2 regions of the Neoaquamicrobium sediminum genome follow, and region 2 is predicted to be linked to the other one. Evidence: predicted binding sites of a transcription regulator. Region 2 holds the regulator's gene; the other holds the start of a gene.
The links. The regulator LexA, encoded in region 2, represses DNA repair genes until DNA is damaged. The targets are predictions, from matches to a motif close to TGTTCNNNNTGTGTTCNG.
Positions count from the first base shown of each region.

Region 1 (7,829 bases), on a different contig from region 2:
CCGTGCGAAGCCGGAGAGTGTCGATGACCGCGCCGCCTATGTCTTCGAGGAAGACGGCGGCATTTTCATCCGCGACGGCAGGATCGAGGCGGTCGGCGATTTCTCGCTCATCTCGGCCGAGGCGCGGGATGCCGAAATCATCGACCATCGCCCGCATATCCTGATGCCGGGTTTCATCGATGCGCACGCGCATTTCCCGCAGATGCAGATCATCGGCAGCTACGGCGCCGAACTGCTCGACTGGCTGAACACCTACACGTTTCCGGAAGAAACGAAGTTTTCCGACACGCAGCACGGACGACGCATCGCGCGCCTGTTTCTCGATGAGATGGTGCGGCACGGCACGACGACGGTCGCGGCCTACTGCTCCGTGCACAAGGAGAGCGCGGAGGCATTCTTCGCCGAGGCGCTGTCTCGCGACATGCTGGCGATCGGCGGCAAGGTTATGATGGACCGCAACGCGCCCGAGGGGCTGCGCGACACGCCGCAGGCAGGTTACGACGATACCAAGGCGCTGATTGCGGAGTGGCACGGCAAGGGGCGCCTGCACTACGCGATCACGCCCCGCTTCGCCATCACGTCCTCGCCGGAGCAGATGGAAATGGCCGGTGCCCTGGCGCGCGAGCGTCGGGACCTGCACATTCAGACGCATCTCTCGGAGAACCATGCCGAGATCGCCTTCACGCAGGAACTCTATCCGGCGGCGGAGGACTACACGGACATCTATGCGCAATACGGGTTGCTGGGGCCGAAGACGCTTCTCGGCCACTGCATCCATCTTTCCGAGCGTGAGGCCGACCTGCTGTCCGATACCGGTTCGGTGGCCGTGTTCTGTCCGACCTCCAATCTCTTTCTTGGCTCTGGCCTGTTCGACTGGCAGCGCTATTCGAAGCGGTCCAAACCCTTGCGGATCGCGGCGGCCACCGATGTGGGCGGCGGCACGAACTACTCCATGCTGCGCACCATGGACGAAGGCTACAAGGTCATCGCGCTGCAGGGCGAGAAGATGAACCCGCTCGCCGCCTTCTGGCAGATCACGTTCGGCAACGCGAAGGCGCTGTCGATCGAGGACCGGGTGGGCACACTGGATCCCGGTACGGACGCCGACATCGTCGTGCTCGACGCGAGGGCAACGCCCGGCATGGCTCTGCGTATGGAAACGGTGGAAACGCTGGCAGAAGAACTGTTCCTGCTGCAGACATTGGGCGACGATCGCGCGATACGCGAGGTGTATGTCGCAGGGCGGGCAGCGAAGAGCAGCATCGCCGACAGATAGAACGGGAATCCGGAATGACGGAAGAGTTCGACCCCCGCGCCCTGTTTGGCGGGCTTTTCACAGCAGCCGTTGCGGCTGCCGACCCCGAACGTGTCATTTGTGACTTTCTTCCTAAAAAGCCTAAGGGGCGCACCGTCGTGATCGGTGCGGGAAAGGCTTCGGCGCAGATGGCCGCGGCGTTCGAGAAGGCCTGGGATGCGCCGCTCGAAGGGCTGGTTGTGACACGATACGGCTATGCGGCGCCGTGCGAGCGGATCGAGGTGATCGAGGCCGCGCATCCGGTGCCGGACGAGGCCGGGCTGGTCGCTTCGCGGCGGCTGCTTGAGTCAGTCGAGGGACTGACTTCCGACGATCTGGTTGTCGCATTGATCTCGGGCGGCGGCTCGGCGCTGCTGCCTTCGCCGCCGGATGGCATGAGCCTTGACGACGAGATCGCTGTCAACGAGGCACTGCTCGCGTCCGGGGCGCCGATCTCGGCGATGAACACGCTGCGCAAGCACCTGTCGACCATCAAGGGCGGGCGGCTGGCACTCGCGGCACATCCGGCAAAGGTCGTGTCGCTGATCGTGTCGGACATTCCCGGCGACAATCCGGCCTTTGTCGCTTCCGGCCCAACGGTGCCGGACTGCGCCGCGCGCGATGATGCGCTTGCGATCGTGCGCGACTATGGTCTCAAGCTTCCCGACGCGGCGCTGCGGCATCTGCGATCGGAGGCGGCCGAAGCGCCGTCGCCCGACGATCCGGCATTTGCCGGCAATGAGGTGCATGTGATCGCCTCAGCCGCGCGTTCGCTGGAAGCGGCCGCAGAGGAGGCCAGAAGTCGCGGCATCGAGGCAGTCATCCTTTCTGATGCGATCGAAGGCGAAGCGCGTGACGTTGCCGGCATGCACGCCGCGATCGCACGCGAGATTGCAGCGCGCGACCGACCATTCCGCAAACCGGTGCTGCTTCTGTCTGGTGGCGAGACAACGGTGACTATCAGAGGCAAGGGCGGCAAGGGCGGGCGCAACTCCGAATTCCTGCTGGCGCTGGCGCTGGCGATCGAAGGTGTCGAGGGTGTCCATGCTTTTGCCGCCGATACTGACGGGATCGACGGATCTGAAGACAATGCAGGTGCTTTCGCGGATTTCACGAGCGCGGCGCGAATCCGCGCTGCGGGAATCGATCCCAAGCAAGCTCTAGGTCTCAACGATGCATGGACGGCGTTCGACGCCGTTGGCGATCTGTTCGCGCCCGGGCCGACCGGCACCAACGTCAACGACCTACGGGCGATCCTGGTCGTCTGAGGGCGGCTTTCGGCCACCAAGCGGGGATCAACCCGCCAATTGCTTCACCTGCCGCATGTCCGCCAGAAATCTCTCGCGCTCGGCCTGCGCCTCCGCCGCCTCGCGGATGCGCAGGATGAAGGACGGGTGAATGGTCAGAAAAATGGGAAGGCCATCGTCTCGCGTGACGATCGTGCCGCGCATTTTCGTAACGGGAACGGCCTTGCCCAGAAGCGATTGAGCCGCGGTCGCGCCCATGGCGACGGCGAGGTCGGGCTTGATGAATCCCAGTTCTTGATCGAGCCACCAGCGACAGGCCTTCACCTCGCCGGCATTGGGTTTCTGGTGGATGCGGCGCTTGCCGCGCGGCTCGAACTTGAAATGCTTGACGGCGTTGGTGACGTAAAGCTTCTGCCTTTCGATGCCAGCCTCCTCGATCACCTCGTCGAACACTTTGCCGGCTGGGCCCACGAAGGGCTTGCCTGCTATGTCCTCCTGATCACCGGGTTGCTCGCCGACGAAGACGATGCGGGCGTTCTCCGGCCCTTCGCCGAAAACCGTCTGGGTCGCATCCTGCCAGAGCGGACACCGGCGGCACCCTTCGGCTTGGCGACGCAGCTCGCCGAGCGATTTTGCATTGTCTGGCGGCTCTTCGGGCGACGCGCTCCAAAGACGTTCCTGGATCTTTGCATGATGCGGAGCCGGCATGGTCGGCATCCTTTCCAACATGTCGCGGGCTGCACTTTCGGCGCCCTTGATCAAATCTGGAATGAGCGAGGCCTCCGGAAGGTTCCGCCAGTATTTCTTGGGCATCTCGGCCTGCATCGCCTTCACCTTCAGGCGGGCGGGATTGAAGATGTTGGCGAAGTAGGTTTTCCAGAGCGCGTCGGATGCGTCTTCCTTCGGCGCATCCGCTTTCGTAGCGCCTTCGCCGAACGACAGACGCTCGCCATTCCACTGGACCGACCTGTGCGGCGTGAGGATCGTCCAGTGCATACCGGCAAAACGACGGACGAAGAACGGTGCGTTGCGCTCAACGATGTAGTGGTCCGGCTCGAACCACGCGACGAACCGTTCGTCGCTGCCATCGCTCACACGGACGAAGCGCACGAAAGCGCGCATCTTGTGGATGTCGCGGCGCACCGATTTTTCCAGATCGCGCAGCGCCATGACGTCGGGCTCTGATGCGATCTTCATCAGATGCGGGGTCGTTCGCATTGCCAAGAGCAGGCGATAGAGCAGCGCGAAGCGATGCGGGTCGGAATGGCAGATGACGGCCTGCGCCTTGTCGATGAATGCGCGAGGCACATTCATGGTCGCGCCTTCCGGCGCGGCGGGCAGGGGCGTTGGGTTGGCGAAAAGGTCCTTGTCCTCGCCGGTTCGCCAGCCGATGTCGTCGGCCTTCACATCGTTCAACGCCAGTGCGCGGGCGGCGTCGCGCCAGCCGTTGAAATCGGTCTCGCCAGACAGAGTGACCGTGAAGCGCATCGTCAGAACAGGCTGAGCTGTCGTGCGGGCGGTGTCAGCCGGGCACGCAGGTTTTCCTCGTCGGGCAGCGAGCGTGGCGACCAGCCGTCGGCGACAATGAAGGGGCGCACCTTGGCGATCGATGCGCACAGGCGTCCCAGGTCTTCGATGCGAAGCCGTTGGTGGCGGCGCACGGTGAGCATCCTGTCCACCACCTTCGCGCCCAAGCCTGGTACGCGCAGCAGCAGTTCACGCGGCGCCCGGTTCACGTCGAGTGGGAACATTTGCCGGTTGGCCAGTGCCCATGCCAGCTTGGGATCGACTTCGAGGTCGAGCATGCCGTCGGCTCGACTGGCAGTAATTTCCTGACGCTCGAAGCCATAGAACCGCATCAACCAATCGGCCTGATAAAGCCGGTGCTCGCGCATCAGCGGCGGCTTCACCAGCGGCAGGACGGCCGACGAATCCGGTATCGGGCTGAACGCCGAATAGTAGACGCGGCGAAGCCGGTAGCCCGCATAGAGCCGCGCCGAGGTGGACAGGATGTCGGCATCGGTCGTGGCATCCGCGCCGACGATCATCTGCGTGGACTGACCGCCGGGCACGAAGCGGGCGCGCTTTTTCGTGCGCATCGTCGGCTCCGAGCGTTCCTCGATCCTGGAGCGCAGACGCGCCATCGAAACGCGGATTGTCTCCGGCTTCTTCTGCGGCGCGAGCTGCTGGACACCGGCGTCGGTCGGGAGTTCTACGTTGATGGAAAGCCGGTCGGCGTAGAGGCCTGCCTGCTCGACCAGATCGTCGCTTGCCTCGGGAATGGTCTTGAGATGGATGTAGCCCTGGTAAGCGTGATCGATGCGCAGGCGCCGCGCGATCTCCACCATCTCGGCCATCGTCTCGTCGGGTGAACGAATCACGCCGGAGGACAGGAAAAGTCCCTCGATATAGTTGCGCTTGTAGAAATCCAGCGTGAGATTGACGACCTCGTCGACCGTGAACCGTGCCCGCTTCACATTCGACGATGAGCGATTCACGCAATAGGCGCAGTCATAGATGCAGAAATTCGTCAGAAGGATTTTCAGCAGCGAGATGCAGCGCCCGTCCGGCGCGTAGGAATGGCAAATGCCGCTGCCTTCCGTCGAGCCGATGCCCTTCGTCTTGAGCGAATTGCGGCCCGCCGCACCGGAAGAGGCGCAGGACGCATCGTACTTGGCTGCATCGGCGAGAATGGCGAGTTTTTCGCGTGTCGAGAGCTTGGACATTCGTTCATGATATGTTCCAACGCCGCCCGCGTCTATTCACTTTGACGTAGTTGCGCAATCGCCAGCGCGTTTCACCGGCCCGATGGCCTGCTCTGTGGAGTAGTCAGCCTGCCACGTCGATGACGCCGCAGTCGCCGGTCTCGGTGCCGAAGGCGATCCGACGTCCTTCGGCATCCCACGCCATGGATGTCACCGCGCCATTGCCAGCGCGGCGCAGCAGCACTTCCTTCTGGTCGGCGACGCGGCCGGCAAGCACCATGCCGTCAGCATAGCCGATTGCCACGATCTCGTCGGTCGGGTGGAACGACACTGCCGTGACCATGGCGTCGCCGCGCGTGCCCAATTCCACCGGCGCCTTGCCGATAGGGCCGTCCTTCGTGAGGAACGGCCACACCACGGCTGCGGGCGCGCCCGAACTCGCCAGCCAGCGGCCCTTGGCGCTCCACGACAGCGACTTCACCTTGGAAGGGTAGCCTGCCATGCGCATGTGCTTGCCGTCGGCCAGCTTCCAGCCATGAAGCGCGTTCTCCTGCATGGTGGTGACGAGGAAATTGCCGTCGGGCGAGAAGGTCACGCCGGTATGAGCTCCGGCCCATTCGAGCTCCGTCGGCTTGCCGTCTGCCGCCGGAAAGTGCAGCGTCGCACCGTTGTAGCGGGCGACCGCGATGCGCATGCCCTTCGGGGCGAAGGCCAGTCCTTCGACGCTGCGCGGATGGACCAGTTCCTTGAGCTTGCCGTCAGGCAATTTCACCCATGCCGTCTTGCCGCTGGAAAAGGCAACGGCACCGCGTGGGCCGGTCGCAACGCTCGTCATCCACTTGCGACCGATTTCGGCGACCTGCTCGATCGAGCCGTCGGCGCCGATGTCGAGGACCTTGCCGTCCTCGCCGCCGGTTACAAGCCGCTTGCCATCGGCGTCGGGTGCCGCGGCCAGCAAACCGTCATGCGCTTCCACCCATTTGTGGCCGTTGTCGAGCCGGTGGACAACACCGTCTGCGAGCGCGAAATGGGGAATGCCGGCGAGCCAGCAGGCGGCGACGCAATGGCCGTCTAGGTCGAGAGGAACGACTGTGGGCATCAGGCCTGGCACGCCTCGAAAGTGCGCTTGAGGCGTTCGCCGTCGAGTTCGCGGCCGATGAAAACCAGCCGGCTCTCATGCCGTTCGTCATCCTTCCAAGCGCGCTGGTGGTCGCCTTCGAGGATCATGTGGACGCCCTGCACCACATAGCGGTCCGGGTCGTCCTTGAGCGCGATGATGCCCTTGAGCCGCAGGATGTTCGGTCCGTCCATCTGCGTGGTCTTCTCCAGCCACGGGAAGAACTTCTTCGGGTCCATTTCGCCGCCGCGCAGCGAGATCGAGGTCACGCCGACATCGTGGATCGGCGAAACGCCGTGATGGTGATGATGGCCGTGATCGTGGTCGCAATCCGGCCCGCATTCGTGATCGTGGTCATGATCGTGCGCGTCGAGAAAATGCGGGTCGTTGTCGAGCGCCCGCGACAGGTCGAACGCGCCGCGGTCGAGCACTTCGTTCAGCGCAACGCCCGAGCGCTCGGTCTTGTGGATCTTCGCCGACGGGTTGATGGCGCGCACGGCGGCCTCGACGTCGCGCAACTCGTCCTCGGTTACAAGGTCGGTCTTGTTGAGCAACACGACGTCGGCGAACGCGATCTGGTCTTCCGCCTCTTTCGAATCCTTCAGGCGCAGCGGCAAGTGCTTGGCGTCCACAAGCGCGACGACAGCGTCGAGCTTGGTCTTGGACCGCACGTCGTCGTCCATGAAGAAGGTCTGCGCGACCGGCGCGGGATCGGCGAGACCGGTCGTCTCGACCAGGATCGCATCGAAGCGGCCCGGACGGCGCATCAGGCCCTCGACGGTGCGGATCAGGTCGCCGCGCACCGTGCAGCAGATGCAGCCATTGTTCATCTCGTAGATTTCCTCGTCGGATTCCACGATCAGGTCGTTGTCGATGCCGATCTCGCCGAACTCGTTGACGATGACGGCGTAACGCTTGCCGTGATCTTCCGTCAGGATGCGGTTGAGCAGGGTCGTCTTGCCGGAGCCGAGATAGCCGGTGAGAACCGTTACCGGAATTTGGGTCTGTGTCTGCGCCATGGATGCCTCTCGCGCAAGGAATGAAGGGTCGTGGCGTCCATATAGGACGTCGGCGACCGGATTGCACCGGGGATTATGTGGGGTTCGAACCCAGCATCCGCAGGTCGAAGCGTGCGACATCCTCCAGCAATTCGATAATGCCTTTCGCGGCATGATCGAGGATCATCTCGCCCGCCTCAGCATTAGCCGCGGCGGCGTTGCCGACGACGCCATCCGGCGACAGATCGCGCATCTTCCAGCCAAAGGCGTGGGGACCATAGGCGCGAAGATGCGAAAACTCCCGCTCGTAGACTGCCTGCATCGAGGTGAAATTGCGTGCCTTGTCCATGTCGACCAGGTCGGGACGCAACGTCAGCATGACGCTGGTCTCGATGAAGCCGCCATGGATGCCGAGCGCCTTTTCTTCCGGTGAGACGATGTCGGGCGGATAGCCGAAACGCGTCCAGC
Region 1 is NZ_JAZHFV010000004.1:298,472-306,300, forward strand. Features, by position in the region: gene guaD (guanine deaminase) at 1-1,276, shown strand, start outside; gene V1479_RS14645 (glycerate kinase type-2 family protein) at 1,291-2,562, shown strand; gene V1479_RS14650 (UdgX family uracil-DNA binding protein) at 2,590-4,029, opposite strand; gene V1479_RS14655 (putative DNA modification/repair radical SAM protein) at 4,032-5,267, opposite strand; gene V1479_RS14660 (WD40 repeat domain-containing protein) at 5,371-6,345, opposite strand; gene V1479_RS14665 (CobW family GTP-binding protein) at 6,345-7,382, opposite strand; gene V1479_RS14670 (creatininase family protein) at 7,456-7,829, opposite strand, start outside.
Region 1: V1479_RS14655 (putative DNA modification/repair radical SAM protein) is a predicted target of LexA. The motif match lies at 5,269-5,286, and genes of this name have one in related genera.

Region 2 (7,829 bases):
CGCGCGTCGCCGTCGAGAATCTGCGCTGCCTTCTCATCCAGCGACAAGGGGCGCTGGACGAACAGATATTGCGCGCTGTCAGCCAGTTCGACGAGCGTCTTCGCGCGCTCCTTCAAGCCGGGCAGGGCGGCAAGCAGCATCGCCCGCTGCGCGGCGTCCGGCTCGCGCGGGATTGCGCCGGGCTGTTCCAGATAAGGCAATGTCGCGATGAACTGCTCCAGCAGCTCGCCGTCGTCGCTCTGGCGCATATGGAAGCCGTTGAGGGCTTCCAGCTTCTGATAGTCGAAGCGCGCGGCTCCCTTGTTGACGTCCTCGATCTCGAACCACTCGATCATCTGCGCGGTGGACATGACCTCGTCGTCGCCATGGCTCCAGCCGAGGCGCGCGAGATAGTTGCGCAGCGCTTCCGGAAGATAGCCCATCGCGCGATAAGCCTCGACACCCAGTGCGCCGTGGCGCTTGGAAAGCTTCGCGCCGTCCGGCCCGTGGATGAGCGGGATATGCGCCATCACCGGCACATCCCAGCCCATCGCGTTGTAGATGATCGTCTGGCGCGCCGCGTTGGTCAGGTGATCGTCGCCCCGAATGATATGGGTCACGCCCATGTCGTGATCATCTACCACGACGGCGTGCATATAGGTCGGGTTGCCGTCAGACCGCAGGATGATGAAATCGTCGAGATCCTTGTTGGGGAACTTGACGTCGCCCTGCACTCGGTCGCGCACGATCGTCTCGCCGTCCGTAGGCGCCTTGATGCGGATTGCGGGCTTCACGCCGGCCGGGGCCTCCGAGGGATCGCGGTCGCGCCAGCGTCCGTCATAGCGCGGCGGACGGCCCTCGGCGCGCGCCTTCTCGCGCATCTCCTCAAGCTCCGCCTGCGTGGCGTAGCACCGATAGGCCTTGCCGTTGCGCACGAGCTCTTCGGCCACCTCGCGATGACGCTGCGCGCGTTCGAACTGGGAGACGGGTTCCCCGTCCCAACCCAGACCGAGCCAGGAGAGGCCGTCGAGGATCGCTGCCGTTGCCACATCGGTCGAGCGCTCGCGGTCGGTATCCTCGATACGCAGCAGCATCTTGCCGCCGGTGTGCTTGGCGAACAGCCAGTTGAATAGCGCCGTGCGCGCGCCGCCGATATGCAGGTAGCCGGTGGGTGACGGCGCAAAACGGGTGACGACCTTGTCGGACATTTCTTCTTCCCCGGAAACGGATGAGGGCGCGCAGCGGCTGCGCCTGTGGTGTTTTGATGGGGCTCATGTAGCATAGAGGCTTCGGCGTGCAAGCGATTACCGGGTGGGGAACGCCGCATGGACGGGGAGACGGCGACGCGAGAAGACGAGCGCCTGCAGTTCGGCGCGCGTGTCGTCGCGCCCGAAAATGCTGCCCCCGAAGTCCATCGTCCGCAAACCATGCGAGCGCTGCCGCCGCCCGTACCCACAAGCAGTCTCACTCCGCTCGCGAGGCTCGGTCCTGCGCTGCGCCGCAGCTTCTACAGCGAGCTTGAGCATGGCACCGCGTTCGTCTTCGTGCCGGTTTTCATCGCGCTGGGCGCGCTTTTCTATTTCTCGGCACCGGCCGAGCCAGGACTTGGCGGCCTGCTTCTGGCCACTGGTCTGCTCGCGGCCCTGTCACTCGCGCTCGCAAACCGGCCTGGACTACGGATGGCGTCGCTCGCGGTGTTGATCACGCTCACGGGCGTTCTTGCCGCGAAATTCGAGACATGGCGGGCCAGCACGCAGATGCTCGGCTCCGAGATTTCGACGCGCCTTACCGGCCGCGTTGTGCGCATCGAGCAGCAGGCATCCGGACGCATCCGCCTGACGCTGGATGTCATCGCGACCGAGCGGCCGGTGCTTCGTTATGCGCCGGATCGCGTTCGTGCAACCGCCCGCGCGGTGCCAGAAACATTGCGGCCTGGAGATGCCGTGCAAGGTCTTGTCCGGCTGATGCCTGCTTCCGGGCCAGTCCGCCCGCAAAGCTATGACTTTGCCTTCAACAGCTACTTCGACGGTATCGGCGCGGTCGGCTTTTTCCTCAGAAATCCGGAGCTCGTGGAAACGGCAGACAAACCCGGGTTGATGACTGCCGCCGCCGCATGGGTGGAGGGCTGGCGTACGCGCATGGCGCAGGACATCGCGGCCAGCATCGGCGGCCCTGAGGGCGCTATCGCGGCCGCGCTGATTACGGGTATCCGCGCAGGCATACCGGAAGAGATGAACGAGGCACTGCGGGTGGTCGGGCTCTATCACGTCATCTCCATCTCCGGCCTGCATATGGCCCTGGTGGCCGGGACCGTTATGTTCGGCTTGCGAACCGCCTTTGCGCTTGCACCGGGCTTTTCGTCGCGATGGCCGGCGAAGAAATATGCCGCCTTCGGTGCGCTCACCGCGACGGCGGCCTACCTCGTCATTTCGGGCGCAGGCATTGCCGCGCAGCGCAGCTTCACCATGCTTGCGGTGATGCTGCTTGCGGTCATGGTCGACCGCGCGGCGCTCACGATGCGCAACCTTGCCATATCGGCCGTCATCATCCTGCTGATTGCCCCGCATGAGGTGATGGGGCCGAGCTTCCACATGTCGTTTGCCGCAACCGCCGCGCTTGTGGCCGCTTACGCGGCCTGGGCCTCGTACCGCGAAAGGCGGACGCCGCGCCGACAGGCCGCAAAGTACGGTCCCGTGCGGCTGGCCTTCACAACGGGCATGAAATACGTCTCGGGACTGTCGCTGACGTCAGTCGTCGCGGGTCTCGCAACGGCGCTTTTCACCGCATGGCACTTCCAGCAGGTTTCGCCGCTCGGCCTCGTCGCCAACCTTGCGGCAATGCCATTCGTCTCCGCCGTCGTCATGCCGGCGGCGGTGCTCGCATGCCTGTTGATGCCCTTCGGCCTCGAAGGGCCGGCGTTGTATGCGATGGGGATGGGCATATCCGCGATGAATTCGATAGCCGTGTGGCTTGCCGAGCGATCGGCATTCGACGCCACCGGCGCGATCCCGCTTTCGGCGGTGCTGATGCTGACCGCAGCGCTGGCGATCCTGACGATGGCTGGCAGCGCCCTGCGCTGGGCAGCACTTCCGCTGCTCATCGCCGGGGCGTTCCTGATCGCGACACGGCAGTTGCCGCATGTCTTCGTCTCGGAGGACGCGCGGCTCGTTGCTGTCGATCGCGGCAATGGGCGCCTCGCCGTCAACCGCGCGCGACCAAGCGCCTTTACCATCCAGAATTGGCAGCGGGCCGCACAAGCCGGCGAACTGGTTTGGCCCATCGAAGGTGATGCCGGGCTCCCGCCTCATGCCGCCCTGAGTGACGATGAGAGCGAGTTGCCTTTCCGGTGCGGCGAAGGGCTTTGCATAGCGCGCCATGGCGGCGGCGGCATAGTCGTTCACGCCGACGGCGAACGAACGGCTTCGACTGCGTGTTCTTATGCCAGCCTGATCGTCATCGACGACGCCACTGCGAACAATCCTTGCCGGGATAGCAGCGTTGCGGTCATCACCAAGCGCGATCTGGCCCGCCGCGGCAGCGCCGAGATCGTCTTCGAGAACGACATCATCAGGGAAACACGCGGGACCGGAGCAAGCCCTGGCACAGGCGCCAGCGACTTGGATCGCACTTCCGCGAGACCGGCTTTATACCCAAACATCCGTTTCGCGATCCGCGAACCTTATCGGCACTGGCACGCGCACCGGCAGTATTCGCGGGAGGCGAGGGGACTTCCACCCTGGCAGAAATCGCAAGGTGAGTAACACCCCGCCGGCTGCCGCGATACCTTTGCAGCGGAAGCGCTGATCGGTGCGTCCTTCAAGGCTCGCGGAGCCTGTCCTCGGGCTCGCCGAAGGCAAGACCCGGGGGCTCGCATCTCAGCATGAGGGAGGGTGTGCATCGCCCGGGAATCCTGCTGCCCGACGGGCTATTCCTTGACGTGCATAGAGCCCAATAGGTTGGATTCGATCAATCCGCCCCTCATGCTCATCCTCAGTCGAGCATGACCTTGTCTAAGGGCCGCTCAATACCGCCGAATAAGCCCGACAAGCCTGCCTTGCACCTTCACGCGATCGGGACCGAAGATACGGGTTTCGTAGGCCGGATTGGCGGCCTCCAGTGCGATCGAGGCGCCCTTGCGGCGGAACCGCTTGAGGGTTGCTTCCTCATCGTCGACGAGCGCCACCACGATGTCGCCGGGATTGGCGGTCTGGCCGTCGCGGATGATGACGGTGTCGCCGTCGAAGATGCCAGCCTCGATCATCGAGTCGCCCTTGACCTCGAGTGCGTAGTGCTCGCCGCCCGAAAGCATTTCCGGCGGAACGCTGATCGAATGCGTCCTGTGCTGGATCGCCTCGATCGGCACGCCGGCGGCAATCCGGCCCATTACGGGAATCGCAACGGCCGCACCGGCATCATCGTCATTGCTGGCAGCCTGGATGCGCGAGGGTTCAGGCGCTCGGCCAAGGCTGCCTTGAATGACGCTGGGCGAGAACTTTTTGGCCGCATTGAGCCCCGGCGCGATCGAGTCCGGCAGCCGCAGCACTTCCAGCGCACGTGCCCTGTTGGGCAGGCGTCGAATGAAGCCGCGCTCCTCGAGCGCCGTAATCAGGCGGTGAATACCGGACTTGGAAGCGAGGTCGAGCGCCTCCTTCATCTCGTCGAAGGAAGGGGGAATGCCAGTTTCCTTCAGCCTTTCATGGATGAAGAGAAGCAGTTCGTGTTGCTTGCGCGTCAGCATTCTGTTGCCCCTTTTGGGAATCAGTCCATAAACAAAACCAGAACAAACACTATCTGTTCCAGTTGTGTTCCGCAACGGCTTAAATTATCGTGAACTTGGCAGCTCGAGGCCGCCCTTATTGCCCAAGCCAGGCTCAGCGCAGCATCAACACGCGGCAGGCATCACCCGCCTCCGACGCGGCCACGTTCGGTTCGCGGATGATGAGCGCGTTGGCGTGCGCCAGTGTCGTCAGCATCGAGGAATCCTGCACGGCGAACGGCCTTGCAACGAGGCGCCCGTCCTCAAGCGTCGCTGCCGCGCGGACATAATCCTGCCGGTGATCGTTGGCCTTCATGGCTTCGCCAAGGACGGCTTCCCTTATGTCGGCAACATGTGGGCGGCCGCCAAGCTTCGCGAGCAGCGGTTTCAGGAACAGATGCGCGCAGACGAGGCTTGAAACCGGATTTCCCGGCAGGCCGAGTACACGGGTCTCGGCTAGTCTGCCGAACATCAGCGGCTTGCCGGGGCGCATGGCGATCTTCCAGAACTCGAGCGCCATGCCTTCGCCAGTAAGCACCTCGCGGACGAGGTCGTGGTCGCCGACCGAAGCACCGCCGAGCGTCACGATCACGTCGGCACCGGCCGAGATTGCGTCACGGACGCGCTCGGCAAGCACGCCGCGATCGTCAGGCGCGATGCCGAGATCCAGCACCCGAGCGCCTGCATCGCGCGCCAGCGCCGCGACCCCATAGCCGTTCGATGCGATGATCTGGTCGGGCCCGGGTTCCGAACCGGGCGGCAGCAACTCGCTGCCCGTGGCCAGGATCGCGACCAGCGGCGTGCGCACCACCGAAAGGAGCGGGTGGTTGCCGGCTGCTGCGAGCGACAGCGCTGCAGCGTCGAGCGCCCGGCCTTTGGCCAAAAGGATGTCGCCGACGCGGAAATCGAGCCCGGCAGCCCTTACGTGACGGCCAGGGGTGACCGCTTCGCTGGCGCGGATGGTTAGTCCGTCTTCGTCCGGCTCGGCATCTTCCTGAAGCAGAACCGCATCCGCGCCTTCGGGGACAGGTGCGCCTGTGAAGATGCGTACGGCCTCGCCGGCGCCGACCGCGCCATCGAAGCGCTGGCCGGCTATCGATTGACCGATGACCGTCAGAGCAGTGGATTGGTCGACCGTATCCGCGGCGCGCACCGCATATCCGTCCATTGCCGAAGCGGGGAAGGGAGGCTGCGTCCGCCGTGCCTCCACGGCGTTGGCCAGCACATGTCCGGCTGCGTCTCCAATCGCGATCTCCTCGGCGGGCAGGGCCGTCACATCGTCGAGCAGCCGGCGCAGCGCTTCGTCAACCGGCAGCAGGCCAGCCATGTCAGACGTCCTGCAGCCGGTAATCGCCGGACTTGCCGCCGGACTTTTCCACCACACGGATGTCGGAAATCGTCATGGCGCGGTCGGCTGCCTTGGCCATGTCGTAGATCGTCAGGCAGGCGACCGAAGCCGCCGTCAGCGCTTCCATCTCGACGCCGGTCTTGCCGGTCACGCGGGCGAGCGCCGTGACGCGCAGGCCGGGCAGGTTGTCATCCGGTTCTATCTCGACCGAAACCTTGGTGAGCAGGAGCGGATGGCAGAGCGGGATCAGCTCGTGCGTCCGCTTGGCGGCCATGATGCCGGCAATGCGGGCGGTGCCGAGCACGTCCCCCTTCTTTGCATCGCCGGCGAGGATCATGGCCAGCGTGGAGGGCTGCATCGTCACCGCGCCTTGCGCAACCGCCGTGCGCTCAGTCTCCTGCTTGCCGCCGACATCGACCATGTTGGCCTCGCCGGATGCGCCAAGATGCGTGAGGCCGCTCACGGCGTCAGCCTGCCAGCCGATGCGTGTCGAGACCGAGCAGCGACCGCGTAGCGCCGGCAACATCGGCCTGCCGCATCAGGCTTTCGCCGACGAGGAAGGTGGAGATGCCGGAGCGAGCCAGGCGCGCGCAGTCGGCATTGGTGAAGATGCCGCTCTCGCCGACGATGAGCTTTTCTTGGGGGATGCGCGCCGCCAGTCGCTCCGAGGTTTCGAGGCTCACCTCGAAGGTGCGCAGGTTGCGGTTGTTGATACCGACGAGCGGCGAGGACAGGTGCTTCAGCGCGCGATCCAGTTCCGCCTCGTCATGCACCTCGACGAGCACGTCCATGCCGATGGCATGGGCCTCATCCTCGAGTGCTTTCGCTTCATCGTCGGACAGGCTCGCCATGATGACGAGGATCGCATCGGCACCCCAGCTTCGCGCCTCGTGAACCTGATAGGCCTCGAACATGAAATCCTTGCGGAGCGCGGGCAGGGCGGTGGCGGCCCGCGCCTCGGTCAGGAATTCGGGCGCACCTTGGAAAGACGGGCGGTCGGTCAGCACCGACAGGCACGCAGCGCCTCCCTGCTCGTAAGCGTGCGCAAGCGCGGGCGGATCGAAGTCGGCACGGATGAGCCCCTTCGAGGGGCTCGCCTTCTTGATCTCGGCGATCAGCGCGAACTGTCCGGCTTCGTGCCTGGCCTCGAGCGCCTTGCGAAAACCGCGAGGCGGGGTCTGGTCGGCAGCCCGCGCCTTGACCTCGGCAAGCGGAAGCTCGGCCTTGGCAGCAGCGATCTCCTCGCGCTTGTAGGCCTCGATCTTGCGCAGAATATCAGTCATGCCGCTCCCCGGTTGGAGACGTGCACCAGTAGTTCGAGCGCGGAGGCCGCCGACCCGTTATCGATTGAGCGGGTGGCAAGCTCCATGCCCTCGTCTAGCGTCCGGGCCTTGCCGGCCACGACAAGCGCGCCTGCCGCATTCAGGAGGGAGATATCGCGATAAGCACCCTTGTCGCCGGCAAGCACGCCACGAAGCGCCCTGGCGTTGTGAGCCGCATCGGCGCCCTTCAGGTCCTCGGGCTTGACGCGTGCCAGGCCGACCTCCTCGGGTTGGACCTCGAAGGTACGGATCTTGCCGTTCTCCAGCGCCGCGACCATCGTCGTGCCGGCCGTCGTCATTTCGTCCAGCCCGTCGCCATGGACGACCCAGACAGCTTCCGAACCCTGTGCCTTGAGCACTTCGGCGATCGGCTCCACCCATTGCGGGGCAAACACACCGACGAGCTGGCGCTTGACGCCGGCAG
Region 2 is NZ_JAZHFV010000003.1:260,228-268,056, forward strand. Features, by position in the region: gene gltX (glutamate--tRNA ligase) at 1-1,187, opposite strand, end outside; gene V1479_RS11835 (ComEC/Rec2 family competence protein) at 1,305-3,740, shown strand; gene lexA (transcriptional repressor LexA) at 4,001-4,717, opposite strand; gene V1479_RS11845 (molybdopterin molybdotransferase MoeA) at 4,851-6,062, opposite strand; gene moaC (cyclic pyranopterin monophosphate synthase MoaC) at 6,064-6,546, opposite strand; gene trpC (indole-3-glycerol phosphate synthase TrpC) at 6,551-7,366, opposite strand; gene trpD (anthranilate phosphoribosyltransferase) at 7,363-7,829, opposite strand, start outside.